4 regions of the Brevibacillus sp. HB1.2 genome follow, and region 2 is predicted to be linked to each of the others. Evidence: riboswitches for the same ligand, from Rfam matches in the RefSeq annotation. Region 2 holds a riboswitch; each other region holds the start of a gene.

Evidence for each region. Region 2 has a riboswitch for cobalamin ahead of HPY28_RS25485 (energy-coupling factor ABC transporter permease). Riboswitches for the same ligand answer to the same signal wherever they lie in the genome.
Region 1: another riboswitch for cobalamin. It lies ahead of HPY28_RS11110 (ABC transporter substrate-binding protein); the one in region 2 lies ahead of HPY28_RS25485 (energy-coupling factor ABC transporter permease).
Region 3: another riboswitch for cobalamin. It lies ahead of HPY28_RS07250 (ABC transporter substrate-binding protein); the one in region 2 lies ahead of HPY28_RS25485 (energy-coupling factor ABC transporter permease).
Region 4: another riboswitch for cobalamin. It lies ahead of nrdI (class Ib ribonucleoside-diphosphate reductase assembly flavoprotein NrdI); the one in region 2 lies ahead of HPY28_RS25485 (energy-coupling factor ABC transporter permease).

The regions. Positions count from the first base shown of each region.
Region 1 covers NZ_JABMIU010000003.1:623,612-630,906, forward strand. Annotated here, with positions in the region: gene HPY28_RS11095 (ABC transporter permease) at 1-200, shown strand, start outside; gene HPY28_RS11100 (alpha/beta fold hydrolase) at 258-1,034, opposite strand; gene HPY28_RS11105 (M24 family metallopeptidase) at 1,153-2,247, shown strand; cobalamin riboswitch at 2,260-2,459, shown strand; gene HPY28_RS11110 (ABC transporter substrate-binding protein) at 2,630-3,649, shown strand; gene HPY28_RS11115 (FecCD family ABC transporter permease) at 3,674-4,732, shown strand; gene HPY28_RS11120 (heme ABC transporter ATP-binding protein) at 4,729-5,544, shown strand; gene HPY28_RS11125 (RidA family protein) at 5,726-6,193, shown strand; gene HPY28_RS11130 (helix-turn-helix transcriptional regulator) at 6,195-6,845, shown strand; gene HPY28_RS11135 (dipeptidase) at 6,868-7,295, shown strand, end outside.
Region 2 covers NZ_JABMIU010000015.1:121,158-128,452, forward strand. Annotated here, with positions in the region: gene HPY28_RS25470 (spore germination protein) at 1-803, opposite strand, end outside; gene HPY28_RS25475 (GerAB/ArcD/ProY family transporter) at 793-1,893, opposite strand; gene HPY28_RS25480 (quinone-dependent dihydroorotate dehydrogenase) at 2,045-3,136, shown strand; cobalamin riboswitch at 3,270-3,463, shown strand; gene HPY28_RS25485 (energy-coupling factor ABC transporter permease) at 3,607-4,371, shown strand; gene HPY28_RS25490 (energy-coupling factor ABC transporter substrate-binding protein) at 4,368-4,652, shown strand; gene cbiQ (cobalt ECF transporter T component CbiQ) at 4,649-5,440, shown strand; gene HPY28_RS25500 (energy-coupling factor ABC transporter ATP-binding protein) at 5,443-6,291, shown strand; gene HPY28_RS25505 (hypothetical protein) at 6,348-6,512, shown strand; gene HPY28_RS25510 (hypothetical protein) at 6,803-7,295, shown strand, end outside.
Region 3 covers NZ_JABMIU010000002.1:478,203-485,497, reverse strand. Annotated here, with positions in the region: gene HPY28_RS07280 (metallophosphoesterase family protein) at 1-248, opposite strand, end outside; gene HPY28_RS07275 (manganese-dependent inorganic pyrophosphatase) at 414-1,346, shown strand; gene HPY28_RS07270 (hypothetical protein) at 1,397-1,567, opposite strand; gene HPY28_RS07265 (MerR family transcriptional regulator) at 1,704-2,462, shown strand; gene HPY28_RS07260 (pyridoxamine 5'-phosphate oxidase family protein) at 2,514-3,092, opposite strand; gene HPY28_RS07255 (MBL fold metallo-hydrolase) at 3,258-4,205, shown strand; cobalamin riboswitch at 4,354-4,503, shown strand; gene HPY28_RS07250 (ABC transporter substrate-binding protein) at 4,660-5,655, shown strand; gene HPY28_RS07245 (FecCD family ABC transporter permease) at 5,657-6,694, shown strand; gene HPY28_RS07240 (heme ABC transporter ATP-binding protein) at 6,703-7,295, shown strand, end outside.
Region 4 covers NZ_JABMIU010000007.1:8,176-15,470, forward strand. Annotated here, with positions in the region: gene nrdE (class 1b ribonucleoside-diphosphate reductase subunit alpha) at 1-1,672, opposite strand, end outside; gene nrdI (class Ib ribonucleoside-diphosphate reductase assembly flavoprotein NrdI) at 1,659-2,018, opposite strand; cobalamin riboswitch at 2,182-2,381, opposite strand; gene HPY28_RS17210 (alpha/beta hydrolase) at 2,552-3,373, shown strand; gene HPY28_RS17215 (ACT domain-containing protein) at 3,405-3,917, opposite strand; gene HPY28_RS17220 (hypothetical protein) at 3,957-4,286, opposite strand; gene mnmA (tRNA 2-thiouridine(34) synthase MnmA) at 4,308-5,420, opposite strand; gene tlp (small acid-soluble spore protein Tlp) at 5,560-5,778, opposite strand; gene HPY28_RS17235 (hypothetical protein) at 5,903-6,118, shown strand; gene HPY28_RS17240 (DUF952 domain-containing protein) at 6,122-6,472, opposite strand; gene HPY28_RS17245 (hypothetical protein) at 6,492-6,737, opposite strand; gene HPY28_RS17250 (glycerophosphodiester phosphodiesterase family protein) at 6,903-7,295, shown strand, end outside.

The sequences.
Region 1 (7,295 bases), on a different contig from region 2:
CTGCACTTGGCTTTCTCGGACTGGGAGCACAAGCGCCAGAACCAGAATGGGGAAAAATGCTTGCTGATTCACGTCAGTACATTCAGAAAGCACCATGGACTGTTATTTTTCCGGGGCTCTCTATCATGCTGACAGTTCTCGGCTTTAACTTAATCGGGGACGGCTTGCGCGATGCACTCGACCCGCGTATGAAGAGCTAGTCAAAACGCAAAAAGACAGAAGGGCTGGAGGTACCCGTCCTTCTGTCTTTTCTTTTTTTATGTTTCTTCCATGAAGGTGCGGCACAACTGATTGAAAGCAGGAGCAGCTTTCGTGATGACTTGATGCTTCACGTTAGGGATCATCTCGAGTTTTGCTTTTGGCAATTTCATAGTAAGCATCTGTGCATAATGGTGCATCCGTTGATCTTGTTTGCCATAAGCAAGTAAAATCGGAAGCTGAATGTTGCCCAGACGCTCCGTACAATGATAACGATGTCCGGCAGCGTAAAGGTATTTCAGGCTAGTGGGATCTGTTTTGGAGGCCTGTACCGTCCATTTTTCACGCATTTCTGGGTCAGCGACATGTGAGGAAGCAATCGAACGGGCAAGAAGAGGGACTCCGTGAAGCATCGACATTGCCTGTGCCATCCAAAATCGTCCATGTAAATACAGGTCATTCACTTCGGAAAAGCCGCTCACGAGTATGGCGCCTTTTACAGCATCCGAATAGCGAAGACAATATTCAAGGGCGATGGAAACACCTTGGGAGTACCCCAAAATAAAGGGACGTTCAATGCCGAGTGACCGGACAAGCTTATGGAGCTGTTCTGCCAGCTCCCCAATGGAAAAGGGCTTCTCCATCGGTGAACTGTCGCCATGTCCGGGCAAATCAGGGACAATGATCTGATATGTATCTGCGAGTGTTTGCTGATAAACAAAATTGATAGAGCCGATGCATGGCGCATGGATACACAATAACGGCTGGCCTTTTCCCGATATGTGAAAAGCAAACTGCTTGCCATCCTGATGGACGAGTATTTGTTCCATTTTCATTTTCACCCCACCCTTAGGTTGTCCGATATGAAGTAGATTTTTCATTTGAACTCTTCTTTTTTTGATGGGGAAGTGGTATTCTCGCAATAGAATAATTGGTGAAAGCAGGGTGAAGAAGTTGTTTCAAGAGCGCATTTCGAAGCTCCACACGTTTTTGACAGAGCAAGAGCTGAACGCGGTGTTGATTACCTCTCCTAAGCACGTTTACTATTTGACCGGATTTTTTACAGACCCGCATGAACGTTTTATGGGTCTCGTTATTCCTGCTGAGGGAAAACCTTCTTTGATTGTACCTGCTCTTGATCGTGAGGCAGCCGCAGAGGCTTCGTTCGTTCAAGATATCCATACACATACGGATATCCAAAACCCCTATGAAATCCTCAAGCAAGTGTTGCCAGCGAACTTGACGAAGCTCGGTATTGAAAAAAGTCATATGACTGTCGAGCGCTATGAAGCACTTGGACAAGTTGTTCTGGCGTCGAGCTATGTAGATGTGGAAGAGCCACTGCGTGAAATGCGTTTGATCAAATCGGCGGATGAAGTGGAGCGTTTGAAGCACGCTGTTCAGTTGGTCGAGGAGTCCTTGCGGGAGACCCTGAAAAAAGTCAAGACAGGCATGACCGAGACAGAAATCGTAGCTGAGCTGGAATTCCAGATGAAGCGCTTGGGTGCCGAAGGTCCGTCCTTTACGTCCATGGTATTAGCAGGGGAGAAGTCGGCACTGCCACACGGGAAACCAGGAACGCGCCAGGTGCAAGAAGGCGACTTGCTTTTGTTTGATATCGGGGTAGCAGCCAACGGATATGTATCCGATATTACCCGTACCTTTGCTGTAGGCGAGATCAGTGCTCAGCTTCAAGAAATTTACGAGACAGTATTGGCTGCCAACGAAGCGGCCATTGCTGAGATTCGTCCGGGTGTGACTTTTTCGCATTTGGATAAAACCGCTCGCGATGTCATCACCGCAAAAGGCTACGGAGAATACTTCATGCACCGTCTTGGGCATGGACTTGGGATGGATGTACATGAATATCCATCTGTTCACAGCCAGAACCAAGAAGTGCTTCGTCCAGGGATGGTCTTTACGATCGAGCCAGGCATCTATCTGCCAGGTGTAGGCGGAGTGCGGATTGAAGACGATGTATTGGTTACGGAAACGGGCGTTGAAATTCTCACGCAGTTCCCGAAAAAACTGACTACTATCAATGAATGAATAAATCGTAAAATTGAATACGTATCGAATGGTGCTAGATGGCATATGCCGTCAGCTTAAAAGGGAAGTCCGGTGAGAAACCGGCGCGGTCCCGCCACTGTAACGAGGAGCAACTAGCGAATAGCCACTGTTTTTTGCGAGACAAAAAATGGGAAGGTAGCTGGGTGTGTTGATTCGTAAGCCAGGAGACCTGCCATGCGATCATATACAATCGACCCACGAGGATGGGGCAGATGTGGAAACAGCCTATGAAACGGCGCCTTTGTGCCTGCTTATAGCTATATCTACGTTTGTCATGCACCTCCCGATTGAAATGGGGGGTGCTTTTTTTGTGGAGGATTTCGTTCAACTCATCATATACATACAGAGAAGGGGATTACAGATGTTGAAGACAAACAAACCACATGCAGTAATGAAAGGACTAGCTTTCGGTATCATGACAGCTGCTATGCTTTTGGTTTCGGCATGCGGCTCCACTACGACAACACAGGCTCCAGCCAAAACCGAACAAACGGCTGCACCAGCAGCAGAGAGCAAGCCTGTAACACTAACCAATAATGGCATCGAAATGATCTATCCAACAGCACCTGAGCGTGCAGTGACTTTGAACCAACACGTTACCGAAATCATGCTGGCATTGGGCCTGGCTGATAAAATGGTCGGAACTGCATACCTAGACGATAAAATCCTTCCAGAGTTAAAAGCAGATTACGACAAGATTCCGGTACTGTCTGACAAGTATCCTACGAAAGAAGTGCTGCTGGCAGCGAACCCAGACTTCGTGTACGCCGGATGGAAAAGCGGCTTCGGCGAAAAGGGTGTAGGATCGATGCAGGATTTGGAAAAGGTCGGCATCAAATCGTATCTGCAAGCGTCTTCTAGCATGCCTGGCCCGACAATCGACGATGTGTTTGCAGACATTACGAATATTGGACGCATTTTTCGTGTGGAAGACAAAGCCAATGATTTGATTAATAAAATGAAGAGTGAATTGGATCAAACGATTAGTAAAATTGGCAAAGTGGACGAGCCGCTTAAAGTATTCGTGTACGACAACGGAGAAGATAAACCATTCACAGCAGCCAACAACTACATGACGTCCTTAATCAAGACTGCTGGTGGTAAGAACATTTTTGATGACATTCAAAAGGGTTGGGCAGAGGTCAGTTGGGAACAAGTAGTGAGTCGCAATCCTGACGTGATTATTATCGTAGACTACGGTGATAGAACCGTTGAGCAAAAACGCAATTTCCTTTTGACCAAAAAAGAACTGGCGGATATCCCGGCGATTAAAAATCAACGACTAATGGTATTGCCATTGTCCGCGGCTTCTGAAGGCGTTCGAGCACCGATTGCGCTAAAAATTTTGGCGGAAGGACTCTACCCGGATAAATTCAAATAGAGTACACCCCTTTTAAGGGAGGGAATAGCACTGCAACAGTTCAAGTTACCTTATATCATCATTACTCTACTGGTCGGACTCTTCCTCTCGATTACGTTCGCAGTTACCTTGGGTTCAGTGGAAATTAAGCCGACAACGGTATGGAAAATCGCCTTATCAAAAATTCCGATGTTGACCCAATGGATTCAGGTGGATTGGTCCAAAGGGGAGCAAACGATTATTTGGGATATTCGCTTTCCGCGTGTACTCTTGGGGGCGATCGTCGGCGCAGGTCTGTCTGTCGTGGGAGTAGCGATCCAGTCGTTAGTTCGCAACTCCCTGGCTGACCCGTATGTGTTAGGTGTATCTTCAGGTGCTTCCGTTGGAGCTACCTCGGTCATTATATTCGGAGCATTCAGCATGTACGGGCAGTATGCGCTATCCTTTGGCGCTTTTACAGGCTCCCTTGTGTCAATCATTCTCATTTTTACGCTATCCCGTATCGGAGGACAAAACTCGACGGTACGTCTGCTCATGGCTGGAATTGCGATATCTGCGATCTTGTCTGCCATTACCAGTCTCCTTGTCTTTTCAGCGCCGAATGAGCATGGAATTGGGACGGTCCTGTTTTGGTTAAGTGGAAGTCTGGCTGGCGGGAAATGGGAGTACCTGACTATTCCTACATTGATTGTCGTCATCTGTCTCATCGTCTTAATGGCCCAATACCGCTCGTTGAATGCGATGCTGATGGGAGAGGAGTCAGCGGGGACATTGGGGGTTAATACGGTACAATTCCGCAAGCTTCTCCTGGTGATCACGGCACTTCTCACGGGGGTAATCGTGTCCATCGCGGGATCAATCGGTTTTGTCGGATTAATGATGCCCCACATCGTCCGTGTGATGGTCGGATCAGATCACAGACGTGTTCTTCCTGTCAGCGCTTTATTTGGCGCGATATTTCTAATCTGGGTAGATGTAGTCGCCAGGCTCGCATTTGCACCGGAAGAGCTGCCAATTGGTATTTTGACAGCGCTGTGTGGAGGTCCATTCTTTATCTGGTTGATGTTGCGGAGTTCTTATTCCTTTGGAGGTAGCGGACGATGAATTTGTTGGTGGAGAATATATCGGTCGAACTGGAGAAAAAGGAAATCCTTCGCAACGTCAGTCTGGAGGTGCGCTCTGGAGAGTTTGTGGGGCTGATCGGGCCGAATGGCAGTGGGAAGTCCACATTGCTAAAAAGCATTTATCGCGTATTGAAGCCGCGTTCGGGATGGATCTCGCTTGATGGAGACGACGTGTATAAGTTAACCTCACGTCAAAACGCTCAGCGAATGGCGGCAGTACGGCAGGAGTCCTCTGTTGAATTCGATTTTTCGGTAACCGAAATCGTGAATATGGGACGTGCTCCGCATAAACGGCTGTTTCAGTCCGATAACGCAGAAGACGCTCGAATTTGTGAAGATGCGCTACAGCGGGTAGGGATGCATACATATGCCGATCGCAGCTTTTTCAGTTTATCGGGTGGGGAGAAGCAGCGGGTGCTGATTGCCAGAGCGTTGGTGCAGCAAGCTGAGTTTCTTGTCCTTGATGAACCGACGAATCATTTGGATGTTCGATACCAATTGCAGGTCATGGATCTGGTCAAAACGCTGGGAATTACGGTCTTGTCTTCGTTGCATGATCTCAATATCGCAGCGATGTACTGTGATCGTCTGTACGTGATCTGTGAGGGGGAAATCGTTACCTCAGGGACGCCGGAGGAAGTCTTGACACCCCAGCTGATTCGGAATGTTTTCGGCGTAGAGACAGAAGTGACGACCCATCCCATTACAGGCAAAAGACATGTGTATTTCTACTCGGAAGCGATCCGTGTGAAACCATCTATCCAGAAGGTAATGAGTGGAGCCAACGGATAGGGGCGGAGTTGAGTTTTCTGTGATTTTCATAAGGGGATGCCTAGTCGGCGTCCTTTTTTGTTAAGGCTACAGTATATGGATTTCAAATAAATTTTTTATCATATAAAAAATTGTTGAAGAAGAATTTACAGAATAGTATGGTTAAAGAAAGGGATGAAATTGATGACGAGGTGATGGTCTTATGTCCAAAGTAGAGCAGCGTTTAAAAGAGTTAGGGTATGAGTTGCCGCCAGTTCCTCCAACCATGGCGAACTATGTGTCATGTGTACAGACTGGCAATGTCATTTATACATCCGGTGCTGGGTGCTATGTAAATGGAAACCCGATATATCTAGGCAGGCTCGGATCGGATGTGACGATCGAGCAGGGCTACGAGGCTGCAAAGGTCACGGTTCTGAATCTGCTAGCCATTTTGAAAAGCGAGATTGGTGATTTGGATCGAATCACACGGATTGTCAAGCTGTTCGCACTCGTCAGCAGCGCCCCTGATTTCTACGAGCAGCCGCGGGTGGTTAATGGAGCTTCTGATTTCCTCATCGAAATTTTTGGTGAAGCGGGTAAGCATGCGAGAGCGGCAGCTGGGACATCTGTTCTTCCGTTTAACAATCCGATCGAAATTGAGATGATTGTGGAAGTGAACGAGGGGTAATATGAAAAACGTACATCCGATATTAGCAAGCTACATTCCGGTAGTAGAGGGACTGGCACGGACATTTGGCGAGCATTGTGAAGTGGTGTTACATGATCTGACAGGCGATATTTCCTCATCGATCATTGCCATTTTCAACGGCCATGTCAGTGGCAGGCAAATCGGTTCGCCGGTAACGAATTTGGCACTGCAAGCTTTACGTACGGCGAAGGTCAGTGAAGAAGCTTTTGACCTCAACTACCGCAACGACACCATCAAAGGCAAACAGATCAAATCGAGCTCCATTTACATCAAGGATGAGCATGGAGAAGTCATTGGCAGTCTGTGCATCAATCTTGATATCACTCATCTCGCAATGGCGCAATCATTCATCGAATCGATGATGGTGATCCAAGACAAGCGTGAGTCAGAAAAAGCGGAAGAGAACTTCGCCCCGACTGTCGGGACTTTAATGGAGCAAATGATAGACGATTGCCTGAAACGAACAGGCAAACCAATTGCCCTGATGCAAAAAGAAGAGAAGATTCAATTTATCCACCAGTTGGATGAAATGGGTCTCTTTTTGATCAAAGGAGCCGTGCAATACGTCGCGGATTTGTTGGATATATCCAAATTCACGGTTTACAACTATCTCGATAAGAAAAATCCATAGAACAAGATGGGAGATGACCCGTATGACGGAAGTAACGAGAGAACAGGCGCGCAAATTTCATGACGGTGTTCACGTTCTAGATGGGCATTTTGATCTGCTGATGGATGTGGAGATTCAGCGTGGATACGGTCGAACCAAAATGATCGAGACAGAGTATTTGCCACGGTTCCAGCAGGGTGGCGTGCATTCCATCGTAGCAGCAGTGTTCGTAGAGGATGCGTTTGTACCGGAGATGAGTCTGCGCAAGGCACTCAACCAGATCAGCGCTATGCATGCAGAAGCGGCAGAGTCTCCCGAGCACATCGTCATCGCGAAAAATCTGGATGATTTGCAGCGGGCAAGAGCGGAGCAAAAAGTATCGTTCATTCTGTCGTTGGAAGGGGCAGAGCCACTGCATAACGACCTGAGTCTCTTGCGTGTCTTTTATGAGCTTGGAGTACGGATGATGGG
Region 2 (7,295 bases):
AGGCGCAGCATGCGTTCCAGCCATACATAGGTAACAGGGTACTGATCGTCTTCGGGAGATTTGATTAGTTCGAGTAAGGTTACAGGTGCCACGAGTGCCAAGGGCGAGCCGTCTACCAATACGACGACCTTACCTTGCAGCAGCATGTAAATGACATAGTCAGGGCGTCCAGTATAATCAACCAATGGAAACAGGGAGTGAGTGTTGTCGCTCAGTATCTTTTCCAGAATGGCGCTGTTCACAATTTTTTTTGAGGTGCATTTGTGTATTCTCTCACGCATCATCTCTACCAGATCTTCAGATACCCCATCTGTGATATACATCATACCGATTCTTGTGCGCGAGCGCGTTCCGAGAATAAAAGGCTCATAGGCCAGAGTAATCGTTCGCATGCGCTTGCGAATGAGAGCAACGTTCGTGGAGAGATCCTCGACGAAGCCGTCCCGAGGACCTTTGATCGAAATCTCTGTATTAGATTCTTCAGGAGTGCGCTCTGGACGATTGGAGATGTCCCAGGCAAACGGAGGAGAGTCACCAATAAAAATCAGCAAATCTCCTGCAAACAGTCTCTCAACCCACAACTCTGGGTTCGTGAAGAGCGGGAAAAGAGGCAGAGAACGCAAATCACCAATAGCCAGGAATCGCTCCAATTGCGGCAATGCCGTATCTTGTAATTGACGAACGTCTGCCAGTCCTTCGCAATAAAGCATCAATACAGGCTGGTCCTCGGATGTGACCGTGCGCATAAAAACGACGTCCGCACAATGCGCGAATTTTTCCCGCAGTTCCTCTTCAAGGGTCATGGCCTATTCCCTCCTGTTTGGATGGCTTGCGCAGAGTAACCAGCATGAGTGCGAGAGTAATCACAACGATAATGGCTAAGTAAAGCGGATAGTATACGTGCGTCAGAAAGGATACAAACTGCATGTCACTGTAGGGGAGGCTGGTAAAGGCGATCATGCTTCCACCTAGAAATATCATCATGAAGTTGCGCTGTTTTCGGTTACGGATCGTGAGTAAATCTCCCAAGAGCAACAAGCAAATGGTGATGCGTATAAAAGCCCCAGCGAGCCATTGGAAAATGGAGAAAAACTCCATGTTCTCGATGTCTTTTCCAATTGTGAGCAGCCGCCATTGCTCAAATGCCGGAAAGCGTTGGCGTGCAGACTCCACTGGTCCAAATTCCGCAATAGCTCCTGTCAACGGACTGAGTGTCAGCACAAGCGTGATGCCGAGCATGACCAAAAAGTGTACGAGGCGCAATGGCTTACGCACGTGAGGTTGGAGCAATAGTAGCAGGAACATCTCTGAAATGCCGCCACCTACATAGAGCATCCCGTGAAAAAGAGGACGATACCCATGCTGGAAAAGTGGCATCAAAAGACTATAATCCTTTTTAGGAATATTGCCAAAAGCGACGAAAAATCCGAGCATAACCACGATGGGCAGCAAGATTCCTGCTGTGATTCCTACAGAGGTTATTCCACCAATTGCAGCGAGTATACATAGTCCCATTAAGGCTAAGGCGGTCACCCACTCTGGTGTTCGAGGCAAGTAGTTAACGGTCGTCCATGTCTGGGTATCGATCAGATTGGTTAGGGCCATCATGTACAGGCAGACCATGATGGGGATGAGTAACAGATGGCTGACGATTTTTCCAGAGCGTTGGGCGAGCCATTCATGCAAAGAACGTTGCTTCATATTTCGATTAACCACAAACAGCAAGTACGCCCAGAAGGAAAAAGGGATACCAGCAAGCAACACGCTCAACCAAGCATCTCTTCCGGCTTTACTCAATAAGAGGGGGATGACGGTTACGTGGTTCGTAATGCCGATCGTCAGCATCATCACCATAATGGCTTGACCAATCCCGATTTTTCCGTCCACTTTCATGAAGACTTATCCCCCTGTACGTGGTGGTGCTGTTAGGATTTGCCTGCTTGCTTGGAAATATGTATCAACGTATAAAGGTTACATCCGCCCGAAAAAGTATGGTATTCTACTATGAGGTAAAAAGGTAGAAACGGAGTAAGGAGTGCAGCCGATGTATCAGCTCATAAGAAAATACCTGTTCCAGCATGATGCGGAAGAGATTCATGAAAAGACAATTGGTGCCTTAAGGCTGGTGGAGGATTCTGCTCCAGGCAAAAGCATCCTGAAGATGATCTATCAGGTAAAAGACCAGCGGTTGGAGAATAAGCTGTGGGGAATGACGTTTCCGAATCCAGTCGGACTTGCAGCCGGTTTTGATAAAAATGCGGAAGTCTATCATGCGTTGGGTGCTCTTGGTTTTGGGTTTGTGGAAATCGGGACGTTGACACCGCAGGGGCAGCCAGGCAATCCGAAGCCGCGTTTGTTCCGATTGCCGGAACATCAAGCTGTCATTAACCGGATGGGCTTCAACAATCACGGTGCGTATTTGGCTTCCCAGCATTTGGTCGATTACGCATACTCAGATGTTCCAATTGGGATTAACATTGGGAAAAACAAAGTAACGCCGAATGAAGAGGCGGCCATCGACTATAGCAAATGTATGGACATGCTCTATGCATACGGTCACTATTTCGTCATTAACATCAGCTCTCCGAATACCCCGAATCTGCGTGACTTGCAGGAGACAGAGAGCTTGCGTCATTTGGTGCGTGCAGTAAGGGAAAAGGCAACCGAAATGGAAGCACGTTCCATCAAGAAAAAGCCGATTTTGCTGAAAGTAGCACCAGACATGTCGGATGAGCACATGCGCGATGTTGTTCACGCTGCTGTTGAAGAAGGCATTGCCGGAATTATCGCTACCAATACGACACTGTCACGCGAGGCGGTTTCCGGACATCGTTTTGCCGAGGAAGCGGGCGGCTTGAGCGGAAGACCTCTTACGGAGCGTTCCACTGCTTGGGTGAAGGAGATTTATCAAGAAGTAGGAGACAAGGTACCCATCATCGGTGTCGGGGGCATTTATAACGGCGAAGACGCCTACGCGAAAATCCGAGCAGGAGCCAGTCTCGTTCAGGTGTATACGGGGATGATTTATCAAGGCCCAGGTATCGCCAAGCAAATTAACAAAAAGCTACTCAAGCTCATGCAGCGCGATGGTTTTAAACATATTAGTGAAGTAATTGGCGTAGACGCAAAAGAATAGATAGAACAAGTACGCATAGGTCGATGGCTCCGTTTGTAGAGGGTCATCGGCTTATGCGTTTTTGCTTATATTCTTCCGATTTATGTAGTGATCCGTTATAATGATGTGGGACAAACATGAATTGTCTGTCAACTTCATATGATCGGCGTTAGGTGCCTTTATGTGACGCATAAAGGGTAACAGGGAATCGGGTGAAAGTCCCGAGCGGTCCCGCCACTGTAACCAGGGAGCTCTCTTTGAGAAGGAAACCACTCATTTTTGTATGGGGAAGGACAAAGAGCGTATGGATCTGGAAGCCAGGAGACCTACCTAGTAGCCACACCCACAAAACCTTCGCGGAAAGGAGCGGTGAATACGAGGCAATGAGGCTGTATGTCAGTCTGTTGTTTTGTGTGCACATCTCGTCCATTGATGGATGGGATTTTTTTGTTTGTAGGAAAAGAACGAAAGTCAGTGAAGGAGGAAGGAACATGAATCGATCTCGTCTCGTATCTACTTGTTTGATGATCGCGGGCTTTGTCCTGTATTTCCTGCTCAATGAACCAGAGACAGGACATGCGATGCACATCATGGAAGGGTATTTGCCATTATCCTGGGCCTTATTTTGGTGGGCTGTCTTCTTGCCATTTTTTATTCTTGGGATTCGCTCGATTAACAAGATTGTAAAAGAACATCCCGAAATGAAGCTCCTTATTGGTGTTGCAGGAGCGTTTGCCTTTGTTTTATCTGCACTGAAAATCCCTTCAGTTACAGGCAGCAGCTCTCACCCGACTGGAACGGGCCTTGGCGCCATTATGTTTGGGCCTTTTGCGATGTCTGTGTTAGGGAGCATGGTGCTCTTGTTTCAAGCCTTGCTTTTGGCACATGGAGGTTTGACTACGCTAGGGGCAAATGCTGTATCCATGGCAGTAGTAGGACCACTGGTGGCATACGGAATCTATAGAGTGATCATGAAAGTGCGCGGAAGCCAGCGTCTGGCTGTTTTTGCGGCGGCTGCCTTGGCTGACCTCGCTACCTATGTGGTGACTTCGATTCAACTGGCACTCGCATTTCCAGCTGAATCTGGTGGAGTGTTGGCCTCGTTTGCCAAATTCGCAGGAATTTTTGCATTCACGCAAGTTCCGCTCGCAATCAGTGAAGGTCTGTTGACCGTTCTTGTTTGGAACTGGTTGTTATCTTACAACGCAAAAGAGCTTACACAGCTTCGTTTGCTCAAACGGGAGGAATCGCTGTGAAAAAAGGATGGAACTGGCTATTACTCTTGGGGGTAATCGTACTGGCGATTGTCCCACTGTTGCTGGTGCAGGATTCGGAATTTGGCGGCGCAGACGGCGTGGCGGAGGAAGCGATCAAGGAAATTGCTCCGAACTACGAACCGTGGTTCCAGCCGCTGATAGAACCGCCAGGGGGAGAGACGGAGAGCCTATTGTTTGCGGTGCAGGCGGCGTTGGGAGCGGGAGTGGTTGGCTACGCCGTGGGCTTGTACAAAGGTCGGTTGGATAAGCGGAAAAAATGAACGGGCTGCAGCTTGATTCTCTCTCTTATCAAAACAGGCTGAAACGTCTGCCGCCAGCTCATAAGCTCTTGCTGGCGAGTGCATTGTTACTGCTCGTCTTGGTGGGACATGTATGGATGCAGATGGCCGTCGTTGTTTGGATGACGGTATGGGTAGTGGTGTATGCCCGTATACCTGTCCGTATCTATTGTGCCTTTATGATCGTGTCGCTCTCGTTTTTCGCGGCGGGGCTCCCTGCCCTATTGGTAGAAGGGGCGAAAGCAGGCGAAGTACAGGTCCAGGTCGCGGCAGCATGGGAGTTGGGTTCGTATGTGCTCTATGTGCCGACGTCATCATTCAGTAAAGTTTGGATCTTATTTTGGCGTACCATGGCGAGCTTATCTTGCTTTGCCTTCATTTTGTTTACCGTGCCGTTTGCCGAAATCTTGCAGGTGTTTCGCCGACTTCGTATGCCTGTCCTTGTGACTGATTTATTAATGATCATGTATCGGTTTATTTTTGTGTTAGTAACAATTTCTCACCAGCTCTGGATTGCCCAACGTTCGCGTGGAGGTCATCGCGGCTTCCGAGCGACGCTTCGGGATGCAGGGGTTCTCGTTGCGCAATTGTTTGTCAGAGCGATGCGCAAATACGAAGCCTTGCATAAAGGAATGGCGGCTAGAGGCTTCGGGGAGAGCATGCAGGTGCTCGCGTTTCATACCCATGCTCGTTCGCGACGCTATGAGTGGGAGTCAATCGCAGGCTGTATGCTGCTGGTGCTGCTTGAGTGGTGGACAGGAGGTTGGTAGTTATGACATCACGGTTGTTGGAGTTCATCGATTTGCAGTACACGTATCCAGGAGGGCGGGGACCCGTCCTGTCTGGGCTGTCCTTATGGATTCCAGAGGGGAAAAAATGTGTCCTTTTGGGACGAAACGGCTGTGGGAAGTCTACCTTGTTCTTGCATGGGAACGGGATCATCGAGCCACAGAAGGGACAGGTGCTGTGGAAGGGGAAACCGCTTGTCTACAAACGAGCCGCACGACAAGAGATGACGCAAAAGGTAGGCTTGGTCTTTCAAGATCCCGAGCATCAGCTGATCGCAAGTACGGTCGCAGAAGATATATCCTACGGTTTATGCAATCAGAAGCTGCCTACGGAAGTCATACGGGCAAAGGTAGAAAAAGTGCTGGATGCATTCGGGTTGAGAGAGCTGGCAGAAGCTCCGATTCATCATTTGAGCCTGGGACAAAAACGGCGTCTGGCACTCGCGGGGGTCATGGTCATGGAGCCAGAGCTTTTGCTGTTGGACGAGCCTACTGCGTATCTGGATCGCTATCAGACTAAAAATTTGCTGCGGGAGCTCGATGCGATTCACCGGCAAGGAACGACTGTTTTGATGGCGACACATGATATGGATATCGCGTTTGAATGGGCAGAGTGGATTTGCATCATGGATGAAGGCAGGCTTGTTTTCGCGGGAGATCCGCAGGAGGCATTGGAAAATAGAACCATGCTGGAGAGTCTTCATCTGGGTATGCCGTTGCTCGTTGATGTGTGGGAGGCACTGCCTGAGCAGTGGAAGCGTGAACTTGGCGGAAATATTCCACGCTCGGTCGACGAGCTGCGAAAAATGCTCAGTGTTCAGCGGGTGTGGTGAATGGAGTGGCGTCTTTCGGGCAAGCTAACCCCAAAAAGCCATGGAGGTACGCTGGTATGGAACAAGACTCTGTCATGAGTACATCGGTACCGAATCACCAGGAAAAAGGAATTTCACGTAAGGTGAAGGATGAACTGATGTATCAAGTATTGGAGAAAGAGATGACTACCGTCGAGCAGGAAAAGAAGATAAAAGATGATTATTTAAAGGGAAAGGCGTAAGTTCGCGCCAAGAAGCCCTTCTCGCCACATCAAGGCGTGAAGGGCTTTTTTCATGGAATGATCCCCGTACCCACCCTCGACCCTGCCGGAATTTTCAACATGAACCCTGTTGAAGGGGGACGTGTTTGCCTTTTGCAGACAGACTACCGACTTCCATGCCTCTTACGTATGGTAAAATTTGATTCTCGCTGAAAAAGTAAGAAGATTGTGCGGATTTTGTAGGGATATGTCCATTCATCACGAATAACGTAAAGAAGGCACTTACTTACAATGGGGGAAGTGATGAGGTTGTGATTTCAACTTTGAATAAGACGCTATGCGTTCAGCAACTCGTAGAAAAATTAAGAGACAAGCAGCTTCTTCATGTACCAATCGCTGATCTTCAAGAATCCAATAAAGCATTGTTTGAATACGTCAATCAGCTCAATGACTCGATTGCGATCATTCCGACCACGATTAATTCTGTCATTACCGGCGTCATCCGCTTCCAGGAAGGGTACTTTATTACCTTGGGCATGCTCATTTGGAAAGACGCTAACAAAAAAGGGGCGTTCAAAGAAGGGACATTTCTTTTTTACAAGCATGACGCTCATGATTCGATTGAGGATTGCGTCCACATTACCAATTCCATCGAAAATCACAATCTGATGGAAAGCTTGTTCTTTGCATGCTGCGAGAGCAAGGATGGCGATTCCGTGCTTTCCTATTCGCATATCGAGCATGCGATTACATACGGAGAGCTGTATCGTGACATGAAGACCAAAATCAAAAAAGGGTTTGCGT
Region 3 (7,295 bases), on a different contig from region 2:
GTACGGGGAGTGAAAATATCTTCATCATTGGTGGGAATGGCGTGGCAGAAAAGGACGTCCTCGTAATCCTCTCGTATTAACGTGTAGGTAAGTGGGAGTTGCACCAGAAAGTCACGATGAGAGCGGCTCAATTGCTCCGCAACCCATGACGTGATTTCCCGCACAGAATCGGACATTTCCAAGGTCAGAGCCTCACCGTCAAAAGTGAGTACGACTTCACGATCACCATTACCTCGGATGAATTGCACAGGTGTATCCAATCACTCTCATTTCACTTCGCCTCCCATTTATTTTCGAATGATCTTCAAAACCTTATTTCCAACGATCCAATTTGAACCTATAATGTATCTTGGGCATATCCTCTAAGCTATGGTATAATTTTGACGCCAAATTACGATTAAGGAGTATGGATGATGGAAAAAAAATTAATCTTCGGTCATAAAAATCCAGACACAGATTCCATTTGTTCAGCACTTGTGTATGCTGACTTGAAAACAAAATTGGGCGCGAATGTAGAGCCTGTTCGCCTGGGTGTAATCAGCAGCGAAACAGCATTTGTGTTGAATTACTTCCAAGTAAAAGAGCCACGCCTCGTAGAAACAGTGGCGAATGAAGTAAATGAAGTCATCCTTGTAGACCACAACGAGCGCCAACAAAGCGCGAATGATATTGAGCAAGTGCAAGTGGTAGAAGTGATCGACCATCACCGTATTGCGAACTTTGAGACGAGCAATCCTCTCTACTTCCGTGCAGAGCCTGTTGGATGCACCACAACCATTTTGAAGAAAATGTACAAAGAAAACGGCGTGGACATTCCAAAAGAGATGGCAGGCTTGATGCTTTCTGCTATCATTTCGGATACGTTGCTGTTGAAATCTCCAACTTGCACGGAGCAAGATGTAGCTGCTGCACACGAGCTGGCTGAAATCGCGGGTGTTGATTTGCAAGCATACGGTCTGGACATGCTCAAAGCGGGAGCAGACCTGAGCGACAAAACAATCGCACAACTGCTCACGTTGGATGCAAAAGAGTTCCAAATGGGTAATGCGAAGGTAGAAATCGCACAAGTAAATGCAGTGGATGTAAATGATGTACTCGCACGCCAAAGCGAACTGGAAGCAGCTATGAATGCAAACATCGCTGAAAAAGGTTTGGATTTGTTCGTGTTTGTTGTAACGGATATCTTGAACAACGACTCTGTTGCGATCGCTCTCGGCAGCGCAACTCAAGCAGTAGAAAAAGCGTACCAAGTAACATTGGTGGACAACAAAGCTGTTCTGAAGGGCGTTGTCTCCCGTAAGAAGCAAATCGTACCGGTATTGACTGATACATTCCAAGCTCTGTAAGAAACAAAGATGGCTGCCCATGCACAAGTTGCGGGCAGCCATTTTTTATTTTACATGCCTTGGTCAGGGTTGTTGTGCATCTGGAACAAGGTTTGCTGGTTATAAGCATCGTCACTGTAATGGGTGATGGCATGTTTATCTCTCGCTTTGAGACTAAGCAGACCTGTTAATCCCCATCCGGCACCGAGTACCGCTACAATGAAGCCGAAGACATAGAGCATTGAAATCCCCCCTTGTATGGCTTTCACTATATTTTAGCAAATTATGAAAATAGAGTAACGCTAATTTTTTGATGAAAATGTGTTTGACATTGACGGTCCGTAAATGTGTACGATCAATTTGTCAGGAGGAATGAACATGGAATATACGGTGCAAAAGCTAGGACTCCTGGCAGGTGTCAGCACCCGGACGCTCCGATACTACGATGAAATTGACCTTCTCAAGCCGGCGAGAGTCAATTCGTCAGGGTATCGCATTTACGGACAGCAAGAGGTTGATCGATTGCAGCAAATCCTTTTTTACCGCGAGCTGGGGGTGAGCTTGGAGGAAATTAGGGAGATCCTGGATTCACCAACCTTTGATGCTGAACGGGCACTGCGGGAGCACCGCGAGAAGCTCCTGGAAAGACGAACGCAATTGGATGCGTTAATCGCCAATGTCGATTTGACATTAGCACAAAGAGAGGGGACCAAAACGATGAGTGACAAACAAAAATTTGAAGGCTTCAAGCAAAAGTTGATTGACGACAACGAGGCCCAGTACGGAGAAGAAATTCGCTCAAAATATGGAAGTGACCAGGTTGACAAATCCAATCTGAAAATCAAAGGAATGACCGAGCAGGAGTACGCTGCACTTGAAAAGTTGAATGAAGAACTGCATGAGACGTTGGTACAGGCTTTTGCGACAGGTGATCCTGCTCATGAATTGGCGCAAAAAGCAGCGGATCTTCACCGTCAATGGCTGAGCTTTTATTGGGACAGCTACAGCAAAGATGCGCACGCAGGTGTTGCCCAGATGTACGTCGAAGACCCGCGCTTCACGGCCTATTACGACAAGGAACAGCCTGGTGTTGCCGAGTTTCTCAAAGATGCAGTGGTCATTTATACGAGTAAGTAAAGAGATTTAAAAAAAGAAGCTGCGAGAGGGCAGCTTCTTTTCGTTTTCCTTTTAGTTATCCCCACCTACTGCGGGAAAAAGCTTTTGCCCCAATGGGGTTGGCAATCCATCCATGCTTACTACGTTGTTTTCCTTTTGATAATCAAGCAGTTCTTGCTCGTCTTTCGCCAAGGTCCATTTCTGAAGGGTGTCGCGTTCTTTTGAATAGGAATAGAAAGGGATAGCCCAGCCGCAAGAGGTCTTTACTTCCTGTATGTTGACGGTAATGATTTGACGAGCGCCGGGCAGAAGCGGAAAGTCTTTTACGAGCTCATTCCACCGAGGCGTATCTGGGAGAATAACCGTTCCTTTGCCGAATAGGCGCATGATGAGAGGGGGGCCTTCAAACGCACAGAACATGAGAGTAATCCTGCCATTTTCCTGCAGATGAGCGCTGGTTTCGTTTCCACTTCCAGTCAGGTCTAAATAGGCGACCTCGGTAGGCGATACTATGCGAAAAGAATCGTACCCTTTCGGTGAAAGATTCACGTGACCATTTGTGTCCATTGGAGCAGAGGCAACAAAGAACATCCGTTGCTTCTTGATAAATTTCTCATGCTCAGGTCGTAATTCAGAAAAAAGTTGACCCATTTTTGCACCCCTCCAGATAATGGAATCGATTTTGCTGCCCTCATATTATCATGAAAATATGAAGAATTTGTGTGATTCATCCCCAATCCCTACAAAATAGATGGTAAAGTGTAAATATTCCAACACAATGGCAACGCGAGACTTTTGACAAGGAGGAGTATTTACATGCAAGCAACAGAGCCAATTTACTTAGGGGAACGCATCCATTTAATAGACGGTTTCGATATGGGCTGGGCGGAACGCACGGGGACGTATGTGATCGCGGAAGAGGAGCTCACATTGGTAGAAACAGGACCAAGCCCCTCCGTCCCATACATCAAGGCCGGTCTCGCCAAGCTCGGTTATAAGCCGGAACAAGTCAAATACATCATCGTGACGCACATTCACTTGGATCATGCAGGAGGAGTAGGACTGTTTCTGAAGGATTGTCCGAACGCAAAGGTCGTTGTCCACCCGAAAGGTGCACGTCATCTCATAGATCCGAGCCGACTGATCGCAGGCGCGAGAGCGGTGTATCATGATGATTTTGATCGATTGTTTGATCCGATTGAGGCTGTTCTCGAGGAACGGATTTTGATTCGTGGGGATGGAGATACACTAAAGATCGGAGAGAATTGCGTATTGGAGTTTCTGGATTCGCCAGGGCATGCCAATCATCACTTCAGCATCTACGATCCAGTAAGCCGCGGCATGTTCACAGGTGATACGGCAGGTGTACTCTATCCACAGCTTAAAAAGGATGGCATACACCTCGTGCTGCCATCTACTTCGCCGAATCAGTTTGACCCGGATGCCATGTTAGCGTCTCTAAGCCGTTTTGAAGCGCACAAGCTGAGTCGCATTTACTTTGGTCATTTTGGGATGTCAGAGCAGGTAGATGACGTGTACCGCCAAATACGCGAGTGGCTCCCCGTGTTTGTGGCGGAAGGAAAGACAGCGCTTGTTGCTGGACAATCATACGATGAGCTGTCTCTTACGTTATTTGAACGAGTTTCGGATCATCTACAGTCACAAGGAATCAGCAGTGACCACGAAGTATTCGAAGTACTCAAGCTCGATTTACAAGTATGCTCCATGGGCATTCTCGATTATTTGGACAAACGAGGGAAATAGCCTGCCAAAAGCTTTACATTTGCCTGAACCTTTTGTTCAGGCGTTTTTCATTTTTAGCAGGCAAGAAAGTATTGGCTTATGTGTTTGTCATTCTTTTTTCATCCAAGGAATGCTATGATGTAGGATGAGTCATGGACTGTGACAATTTCAAACGTAACAGCAAATAGGTGCCTCGTCTTTTTAACGAAAAGATCGGGTGAAAAGGGAAGTCGGTGAAAATCCGACGCGGTCCCGCCACTGTAAATCGGCTCGTTCCTCAGCCGTAAGCCAGGAGACCTGCCTGTTTGTTTTAGTGCCTGTTGCCTTCGCGGAAAGGATCGGCCTATTTCAGGAAGCAGACCATCCTGTCTGTTTGCCCTGAGGTGCCGACCCTTTGATTTCCGAATGGAAGCAAGGGTCGATTTTTTTATTGGAAGGAACAGTCAATCAGACATGCAGAAAGGAAGTTCTACATATGAAACGTTCATTGCGATTCATGATCCCACTACTAGTTGCGGCTAGCCTCGCAGGTTGTGCGGGTAACGATAACAGCCAGCCAGCACCAGGGGGACAAACAAGCGCACCGCAGACAGCACCGCAAGAGAATACGGCCGAGCAACCTGCAAAACAAACAACGTATCCATTGACCGTCAAGGATGCAACAGGAAAAGAAGTAACCTTTGCAAAAGCTCCTGAGCGAATCGTCTCTACATCACCTGCCGAGACAGAGATTTTGTTCGCATTAGGCTTGGAAGATCGGATCGTAGCTGTCTCAGACTATGATGATTATCCAGATGCGGCGAAGGCAAAACCGAAAATTGGCGGAGTTGTCAAACCAAATGAAGAAGCCATTCTCGCTCAAACGCCGGATATGGTCGTCGGTGGGATTTCGATGGAAAAGCCAGTGGCTGACAAGCTCAAATCTCTCGGAATGCCAGTCTATATTACCCATCCGACAAAGATGGATGACATCCTAAACAATGTTTTGGCGATGGGAGTTATCACGAACACACAGGAACAAGCCGAAAAAGTCGTCGCGCAAATGAAGAAAGACATCGCGTACGTTCAAGAAGCAGTGAAAAATGTAAAACCGGAAGAGAAGAAAAAGGTATATCTGGAATTTTCCCCAGGCTGGACAGTCGGAAAAGGCGAATTCATGGATGAACTCATCACGCTGGCTGGAGCAACAAACATTGCTTCCGACACCGAAGGGTGGAATCCGATCAGTGAAGAAAAGATTTTGCAAAACGATCCAGACGTCATTTTGTATGCGAGCGGAATTACCGATGAAAAGACGGGCATCAAGCTAGAGGATATGATCGCGAGTCGCAATGGCTGGGATAAAATGAAGGCGATCCGTGAAAAACAAATCTTTGGCATGGACCAAAATATTTTGTCTCGCCCTGGTCCGCGTATTACACAAGGCTTAATCGAAGTAGCCAAGGCGATTTACCCTGACTTGGTGAAATAAAATGAAGAAACGATTGTTCATATGGGGAGGAGTTAGTTGTCTCGTCCTTCTGGCATCAATAGTTATCAGCATCTCGATGGGGGCGGCACAACTCCCCATTTCGCAAGTATGGCTCATCCTGCTCCATCAAATCCCTGGCTTGTCTGAGTGGATCACCGTAACGTGGCCGGAGTCATCTGAGCAAATTGTCATGAAGGTTCGTTTTCCACGCGTTGTATTGGCTGTCTTGATTGGCGCCTGCTTGTCACTTGCGGGAGCGGGCTTTCAGGGCGTTTTGCGCAATCCGCTTGCAGATCCGTTTACGATGGGCGTGGCATCGGGTTCTGCTGTCGGAGCAGCCTTCTTGATCCTTTTTGGCTTGCAAATCACCTTTTTGGGTGCATGGAGCACGCCTGTCGTCGCTTTTCTTACAGGATTGCTCAGTTTATGGATCGTACTCGGACTCGCGAATACGCAAGGAAAGCTGCAAACGGAGACCCTGATTTTGTCTGGTGTCGTGGTGCAGGCTTTTCTCGGCTCGCTCGTTTCGTTTATGGTGTCGCTATCCGACCAGACGGTAAATGAGATCGTGTTCTGGCTTATGGGCAGCCTGTCATTTCGAGGGTGGGCCTTTACGTACGTCTTGATTCCGTACTTGGTCATAGGTGGAATGGTGCTTGTGAGCTATGCGCGTTCCTTAAACCTATTTGCGTTGGGGGAGCGGCAGGCTGCGCATCTCGGCGTCCATGTGGATCGAACGAAGTTAGTGGTTCTGGTCGTTTCGACCCTCCTGACTGCAGCGGCGGTTTCTATCGCGGGAATTATTGGGTTCGTTGGCCTGGTGGTACCGCATCTCGTTCGATTGCTGGTTGGTCCTGACCATCGTATTTTACTGCCGATGTCTGCGATCTGCGGTGGTATTTACGTGCTGTGGGCCGACACTCTTGCCAGAATGTTGCTGAGTCCAACAGAAATCCCGCTCGGTGTCGTGACAGCATTTCTGGGAGCACCGTTTTTCGCCTATTTATTGAAGCAAAATAAACGCTTTAGGAAGAGGTAACGTTTGCAATGATCAATGTGCGCAACTTGCAAAAATCGTATCAGGATACGCCTGTTTTGCACGGCATCGATTTTTGCGTGGACAAGGGAGAATTTTTTGGCATCATCGGACCAAATGGAAGCGGAAAATCTACCTTGCTGAAAATGATTTCAGGTGTCATTAAGGCAGATGCAGGAGACATTTTGCTTCAAGAGAAAAAGCTTCATTCCTATCCACGCAAAGAGCTTGCCAAAATACTGGCTGTTCTGGAGCAAGAGGGTCTGCCGCCAGTCGGCTTTCGTGTCCGAGAGGTGTTGGAAATGGGGCGCTTTCCTTACCAAAATTGGCTAGGGGAAGAGAAGCAGGATGTCGCATCGCTCATTGATGAAATCGTACAGATGCTCGGTCTTGAACATTTGGAAGAGCGCACACTGGATCAGTTGAGTGGTGGGGAAAAGCAGCGGGTAGCTTTGGGGAAGGCATTGATCCAAAGACCTCAGGTGCTGTTGCTCGATGAACCCACGACCTACCTTGATATCGGGTACCAGATTCAACTCATGGACATCGTGCGAAAATGGCAAAAGACGACGCAGGTGACGGTCATCGCTGTGCTGCACGATCT
Region 4 (7,295 bases), on a different contig from region 2:
TTTGCTGTAGTTCCGCCCAATCCTCTGACGTCGGAATGTGCATTCCTTCAAAGAGATGCTTTGCTTTTTCCGTCCGCGGGCTGTAATCGTTCGTCAAATACTTGTTAAAATAAGTGCCTTTTGCATATTCCGATTGTTCAAAGCCCAAGAAGGTCTTGCCTGTTTCCTTGGCAATTTCCATGCTTTTTTCCAAAGAGTAGAAGTTCATCATCATGAAAAACGTACGAGCGAAGTCCTTCGCTTCTTCACTCTCGTAGGCGATTCTGTTCTTTGCCAGATAACCGTTCAGGTTCATCGCACCGAGACCTACTGAGTGCAGCTCACTGTTTGCCTTTTGAACGCCTGGAGCGTTTTCTACACGCGTCATGTCACTCACGGCTGTAATGGCTTCGATTCCTTCGTGGACGGATTCACGGATCATTTTGCGTTCCATCACGTTGACGATATTGAGCGATGCCAAATTGCAGCTAATATCGCGACGGATGATATCCATCTCGCCGTAATTGGTGATCGTCGAAGTCTCCTGCAACTGGAAGATTTCCGTGCACAGGTTGGACATTTTCACCGAACCGAGATCTTTCAGTGCATGGTTGTTGTTCGCATTCGTTTTGTTCATGATGTACGGATAGCCCGATTCCATTTGAATCATCGCGATTTTGGTCAACATCTCGCGTGCGCTCATCACGGTCTTTTTCTTGATGCGATCGTTTGCCAAGAGCTCCTCGTACATGTCATCGAGGTCCATATCATCCAGATGAACACCGTATTCTTTGTACACGGAGTACGGAGCAAACACAGTCAATGGCTTATTTTCTTCAGCCAGCTTGTAGAACACGTTTGGTACGATCAGGCCGATGGACAACGTTTTGATGCGTGCTTTTTCATCCGCATTGATCTTTTTGCAATCGAGAAACTCGTTGATATCCCAACCGAAGATGTTGTAGTACGCTGCACCCGAGCCTTTGCGTTGCCCCATTTGATCTGCGTAGGAAAACGCATCTTCCAACAGCTTGAGAACGGGCATAACACCTTTTGCTGCGCCCTCGACGCCTTTGATCGGCTCTCCTCGTCCGCGGAGCTTGGACAAGTTCACGGCCACACCGCCGCCAATTTTGGATAGCTGCATACAAGTTCCCAAAATAAAGTTGATGGAGTTCAGTGAATCATCCATTTCGAGCAAGAAGCAGGAGACCATTTCTCCACGGCGGCTTTTGCCTGCATTCAGGAAGGTTGGTGTCGCTGGTTGCAAGCGTTGATCCATCATGGATACTGTCAAACGCTTAGCGAGCTCAAAGTCACCTTGTCCAAGGGACAGTGCCACAACGGCCACCCGGTCTGGATACTGCTCTAAGTACATCGATTTATCGTTCGTTTTCAACGCGTAATCTTTATAAAATTTGGAGATAGCCATGTACGAAGCAAATTGAAAATCAGCGTCATAGGCCAAACGGTAAACTTCATCGACCTGCTCAACAGTGTATGTTTCATAGACGTTTTCATAGAAGTCATTCTCGATCAAATAGTCCATGCGCTCTTTGACACTGCCAAAAGTCATCGTATTGGACTGCACTTCTTCCATGAAGACCGCAACCGCTTCCCGATCCTTTTCCAGTTGATAAAATCCGTCATTGCCACGCTGCATCAGTTCGTTGTTCAATTCAATATGCCGCAATTGCTGCCACCCCACTCGTAAATTGTTCCACGTCACGGCCGGTACCGGACAGTTCAAATTTAGAAATCACCGGAACGCCATATTGGCTCGCGATCGTATCCGCGCTTTTGGCAAAGCTGGTTCCCCAGTTGCGGTTACCGCTGGCGGATACTCCCCGCAGATGGACATGATTTCGCTTCAGGAACGTCGCCACCTTCTCCGGCACTTGTCCGAATCCCGTCGTGTATGTTATCAAAATGAATGGCTCGTCTAGCACCATATCTTGATCAATTTCCACATGTGGCAAATTAATTTTGTTGACGAATCTTCGGACGTTTCCTGTTTTTGAATCATAAGCGATTAGCATGTCCCTCATCCTATCCCCTGCTATTTTTACTCTGTATGTATGTTATTTAGCCAAAGTAAAAGCGCATCCGACGTTTACATGCCGAATGCGCGTGATGACTTCCATCTAGCAATTCGCCAATACGAATTGCGCGCTCGAACACTTCCCTATCTCCCGTAGGTTAAACAGTGCAAGCGGTTAGGCAGGTCTCCTGGCTTTAGGATCATCGCTCCATTTTCACCTTCCCAATCCCTCAAGATCAGTGGCATTCTTTCGCAAATGGAACTCTCTCATTACAGTGGCGGGACCGCGTCGGATTCTCACCGACTTCCCTATTAAGTCTACCAAATCTGGCTGGTAAACACCTCACCGCATCAATATGTAGTTGGTAAAACTTACTTTACCTCAATATATCGTAGGAGTCAAGCTCAGTGTGCGCTCTTTTCGAAAACTAACTATTCTCCTTTTTCGGCTATTGCCAATCTCTGGTTCTCGTTCATATAATAGATTTTGTGTGCGTTGGTTAGCGTTGGAAAGATTGGAGAGTAGCCCTCATGAAAAGCACCGACTATCAACCTGTCGTCATTCCTCGTTCTTACAGTAAAATCATGACTTATCAAGAGCGTGACTATCACATTTTTGTAAGTATACCTGCCGATCCCCCTCCGGAATCAGGCTTTCCCGTCATATATTTGCTAGATGGCAACTCTGTTTTTGCAACCATGACCGAAGCGATACGAATACAATCACGTGGCCCTGAACGAACTGGCGTGTATCCTGCTATCGTCGTCGGGATTGGGTATCCAACGGACGGTCCGTACCATCCTGCCCGTTTCTTTGATTACACGTATGAAGTTCCCGTCACAGAGCTTCCTGGCAACCCACAAGGAGCCGACTGGCCTCAGATGGGGGGAGCAGAGCAGTTCCTCACCTTTTTAGAGGAGGAGCTCAAGCCGAGTATCGAAAACGACTTCCCCATCGATCGGACGCAACAAGCGATTTTTGGACATTCGTTAGGTGGCTTGTTTGTCTTGCATGTACTTTTGTCGAGACCACACGCTTTTCAGCGTTATATAGCTGGCAGTCCTTCGATCCATTGGAATGAGAGCGTACTGCTTGCGAAGGAGAGTCAATTACCGAGCCTGCTGACAGATGACCTCGACGTCCATGCACTCCTCACCATCGGGGAGTTGGAAAACGATGGGCGATTCTTAGTCAAAGAAAAATCTCTGGCGATGATCGAACGATTGTCGTCCATGGGCAAAGGTCAAATCAAGGCTTCCTTTAAAGAATTTGCTGACGAAAATCATTCGTCCGTCTTGCCAGTCTTAATTAGCCAAGGACTCAAATTCGCTACGAAAAAAACTGCCCGCTAAAAATGGGCAGTTTTTGTTTATCATGACTCGCTTACTGTAGAGATAACACTTTGGTGATTTGGGGCAGCTCTTCGATGGCAGATACAATCGTCGGTGTAATCTCTTCATCGGTCACAGAGATAAGCAGGGCATTCTTCCCTTTTTGCTCACGTGATACATTCAACTTGGAAACATTGATTTGATGTTCGGCCAGTTTTCGTGAGACATCATAAATCACGCCTGGATAATCGATATGGCGAACCAACAATCCATGGGCACCTGGAGGTATGCGACACGCACAGTAATTGATTTCACTGATGTACACTTCTCTCCAATCTTGCGCCAAGGTGTACTTGTTCGCTCCTACCCGCAACACCGCCAAATGATTCGCATATTCACCGGAGCTATGTTGGACAGGAACCTTCGTCCCTAGTCCTTCCACTAACTGCGTTGCGATTTCCTCTTTATTTTCATGAGCAAGAATACTTAATTGTGCACCCGCTAACTCTGGCTCGAGTCTTTGAATCAGTTCAGCTAGTTCACGCAGTCCAGCATATTGGGTCATGTGTTGCCTTCACTCTCCCAGTCAGGTTTATCCTTGTTTTCACGGCAGAATCCAAGCTTCCGGCTCTTTCTTGATAGAGGATTCGTTATCAGCACGATACCAAGCCGTCAACGTTTGTCCATCTTTCGTATAGTAGATTCGGTAGATGGTATTGCCTTTTCCGCTATTGGTAAAAGGACTTTCCTCCTTCGGAACCGCTGTCACTCCACCCGCAACTACAGCCCCGCCGTTCTCCTTGATGACGTTTTGGATCGTCGCCATATGCTCTTTACCCATGGAGGCCATCCCAAAATAAGAGATGATCGCCAAGAGAACCGCTCCCGCCAAAAACGAAACGATAATCACTTTTGATTTTTTCGTAGCATCCACCGAGTGCTTCCCCCGTCTATCTTAGTTCTCTTTATCAACTAAGCGTACCTTGTCAATCGTACCGCCACCCAAGCACACTTCCCCATCGTAGAAGACGACAGCCTGACCAGGTGTTACTGCTTTTTGCGGCTGGTCAAAAATGACCTCCACGTTTCCGTCCTCTAGCAGGTGAATAGTTACTCCCTGATCTGGCTGGCGATAACGGAATTTCGCTGTACAAGTAAATGTTTCGGAAGGCTTTTTATCACTCGTCCAGCTAACGTTGGTTGCCAAGAGGCTCTTCGAGTACAGACGAATATGATCAGAGCCTTCACCTACGATCAGGACATTGCGCTCCAGATCTTTGTCTACAACAAACCAAGGCTGTCCGCTCGTGCCATGACCTCCACCTATTCCTAAGCCTTGTCGTTGACCCAATGTATAGTACATCAGTCCGTCGTGCGTGCCGATGATTGCTCCTTCTACGGTCTCGATATTTCCTGGTTTGGCAGGCAAATAGTTTTGCAGGAACTCACGGAAGTTGCGCTCTCCAATAAAGCAGATCCCTGTACTATCCTTCTTTTTCGCAGTATAGAGTCCTGCTTTCTCTGCGATCTCCCTTACTTGAGGTTTCGGGAGATGACCAATCGGGAACATCGTTTTGGAAAGCTGTTCTTGGCCCAATACATTCAAGAAGTAAGTCTGATCCTTGTTGTTGTCAGCGCCACGAATGAGTTTGTATTCGCCATCAATGTGCTTGACCTGCGCGTAATGGCCGGTGGCAATATAATCCGCCCCAAGATCCATGACCTTGGCAAGAAGCTCGCCGAACTTGATTTCACGGTTGCACATGACATCCGGATTCGGTGTACGGCCTCGTTTATATTCATCCAAAAAATACTGGAATACCTTATCCATGTATTCTTTTTCAAAGTTTACCGTGTAATATGGAATGCCGATCTGTTCACAGACGCGCCGGACATCCTGGAAGTCTTCTTCCGCCGTGCAGTGGCCGAATTCATCGGTATCATCCCAGTTTTTCATGAAGATGCCGATGACGTCATATCCCTGTTGCTTAAGCAGGTAAGCCGTCACGGAGGAGTCGACTCCGCCGGACATGCCGACAACGACGCGTGTATCTTCTGGTCGCTTCATAAGTCTTTCTCCTCTTATTCAATTTGTACCATTACAGATTACCATGTTTCGCAAAACAAATCATGTTTTGTTACACTTTTGCCCAATAGAATGAAAAAACGCCTGACGCATAGTTGGCGCCAGACGTTTGGTAGTAAGGTTAAGCCTGCGAAGATTCATCCTTGATTTCCGCGCGATATCCCTCGATGCTTTCTTCACGACGCTGATTTTTCGCTTCGAGGTTTGTTCTTTCCTCCTCGGAAATCTCGCCAGCATTAGCCGCTAGGTAAGCTTCGGACTCACGAATGTTCTCTTCCGTATTAGAAATCATGTTTTGCAGCTTTTCTGCGTTGTCAGAACGGTCATCCGGCTTCGCCATGATCGATACGCCTCCTACAAAGGGTTATATGCAACACCTTTACCATTGTGCGCCAATCATGGTTTCTTTATGTACCCGTGATATAATAGAAGAAACGGATTAAACGAAAAAGAGGGTTTCCCCTATGGCTTCCTTAGATTTGCTGGAAAGAAAGCTGCTTCGGATCATCTCTGATACAGATCCCGTCCGCCTGAAACGACAATGGGTGAAGGGGCAAAAGGTACCTATATCCGAAGTGGAACAGCGCATGCGAATCGATCTACTCTTGCGCAGACTCGACAAGCTACCTGAGACCAAGCGCCAAGAAGTGCTTGCGCTACTCAAATGGTTTAACTGGTAGAGATTAGCGGATGGACGTTCCCAGACGCCACTGGCCGTCTATCCGATTCAATTGCTTCATATCCACAATTGCATCTTGATTCAGCGGTCCATAGATGTGCGGATACAGCAATCCATCCTTCGCTGCCTCGTATTTGACTTCCGAAGTCGTTTTGGTTTCATCGACAACGAGTACATACAACTCCTCGTCAAACTGTGCGTAGACGCGGTTTGCTACCTTTTCAAGCAGCTCGTCCCCTTTTGTCGCGTGAATAAAGCCTTCCTGCTCGTAATCGCGCGGTAAGTAGTGATCCTTGTCCATCCACTTTTCCCAATATGCTTTTGGTACCATGCAGTAAATGATAGAGTTTTGCATGTTTCTCCTCCAAATTTGATTATTTTTTTGGCATTGCTTTGTTCAGGTGACGCATAGCTTTATCATAGAACATCTGGTCCATCTGCCCTTGATCATATCGCCATTGAATGAAGTTACGCAGAGAGTGCAAATCCACCCAAGCATCCTTCGCTTGCGGATTGCGGTCAGGTACGTCTCCTGTTATTTCACCCTCGTAGACAAGCTTCGCCATCTCGGTTGGGTGCATGCCGATCTGATAAGCGATTTGGTGTAATGCGATTTTCATGGAACCTCCCCTTGCTTTCGCATGGATACATCTTATCTTCCGTCTATTGTGCCAGTCTTTTCGAATGATGCCAAGCCCCTAGCACTACTCCCAAAGGTTGTACCTTCCTCCCTTACGTTTTGCTACAATGAACACAGTATTACAAGGAAGGGGCAGTATCCCATCATGTCAAAACAACGAGATCAACTACAAAAGAGATGGTTCCAGCGAAAACGCATCTGGATTCCCCTGCTTATCATCGCATTCCTGTTTCTGGGTAACAGCTCTTATCTTGCAAAAGAGCCAGAAGGGGAGCCTTTTTTACTTGCTCACCGCGGGATGGCACAAACCTTTCATATGGAGAACATCACCAATGAAACTTGTACGGCAGAACGGATTTATCCACCGGAACACCCGTACCTGGAAAATACGATTCCTTCCATGAAAGCCGCTTTTGATGCAGGCGCGGACATCGTCGAGCTCGACGTGCAATGGACCAAAGACAATCGATTCGCCGTGTTTCATGACTGGACGCTCGACTGTCGGACAAATGGAACCGGTGTGACGAGAGATTATACC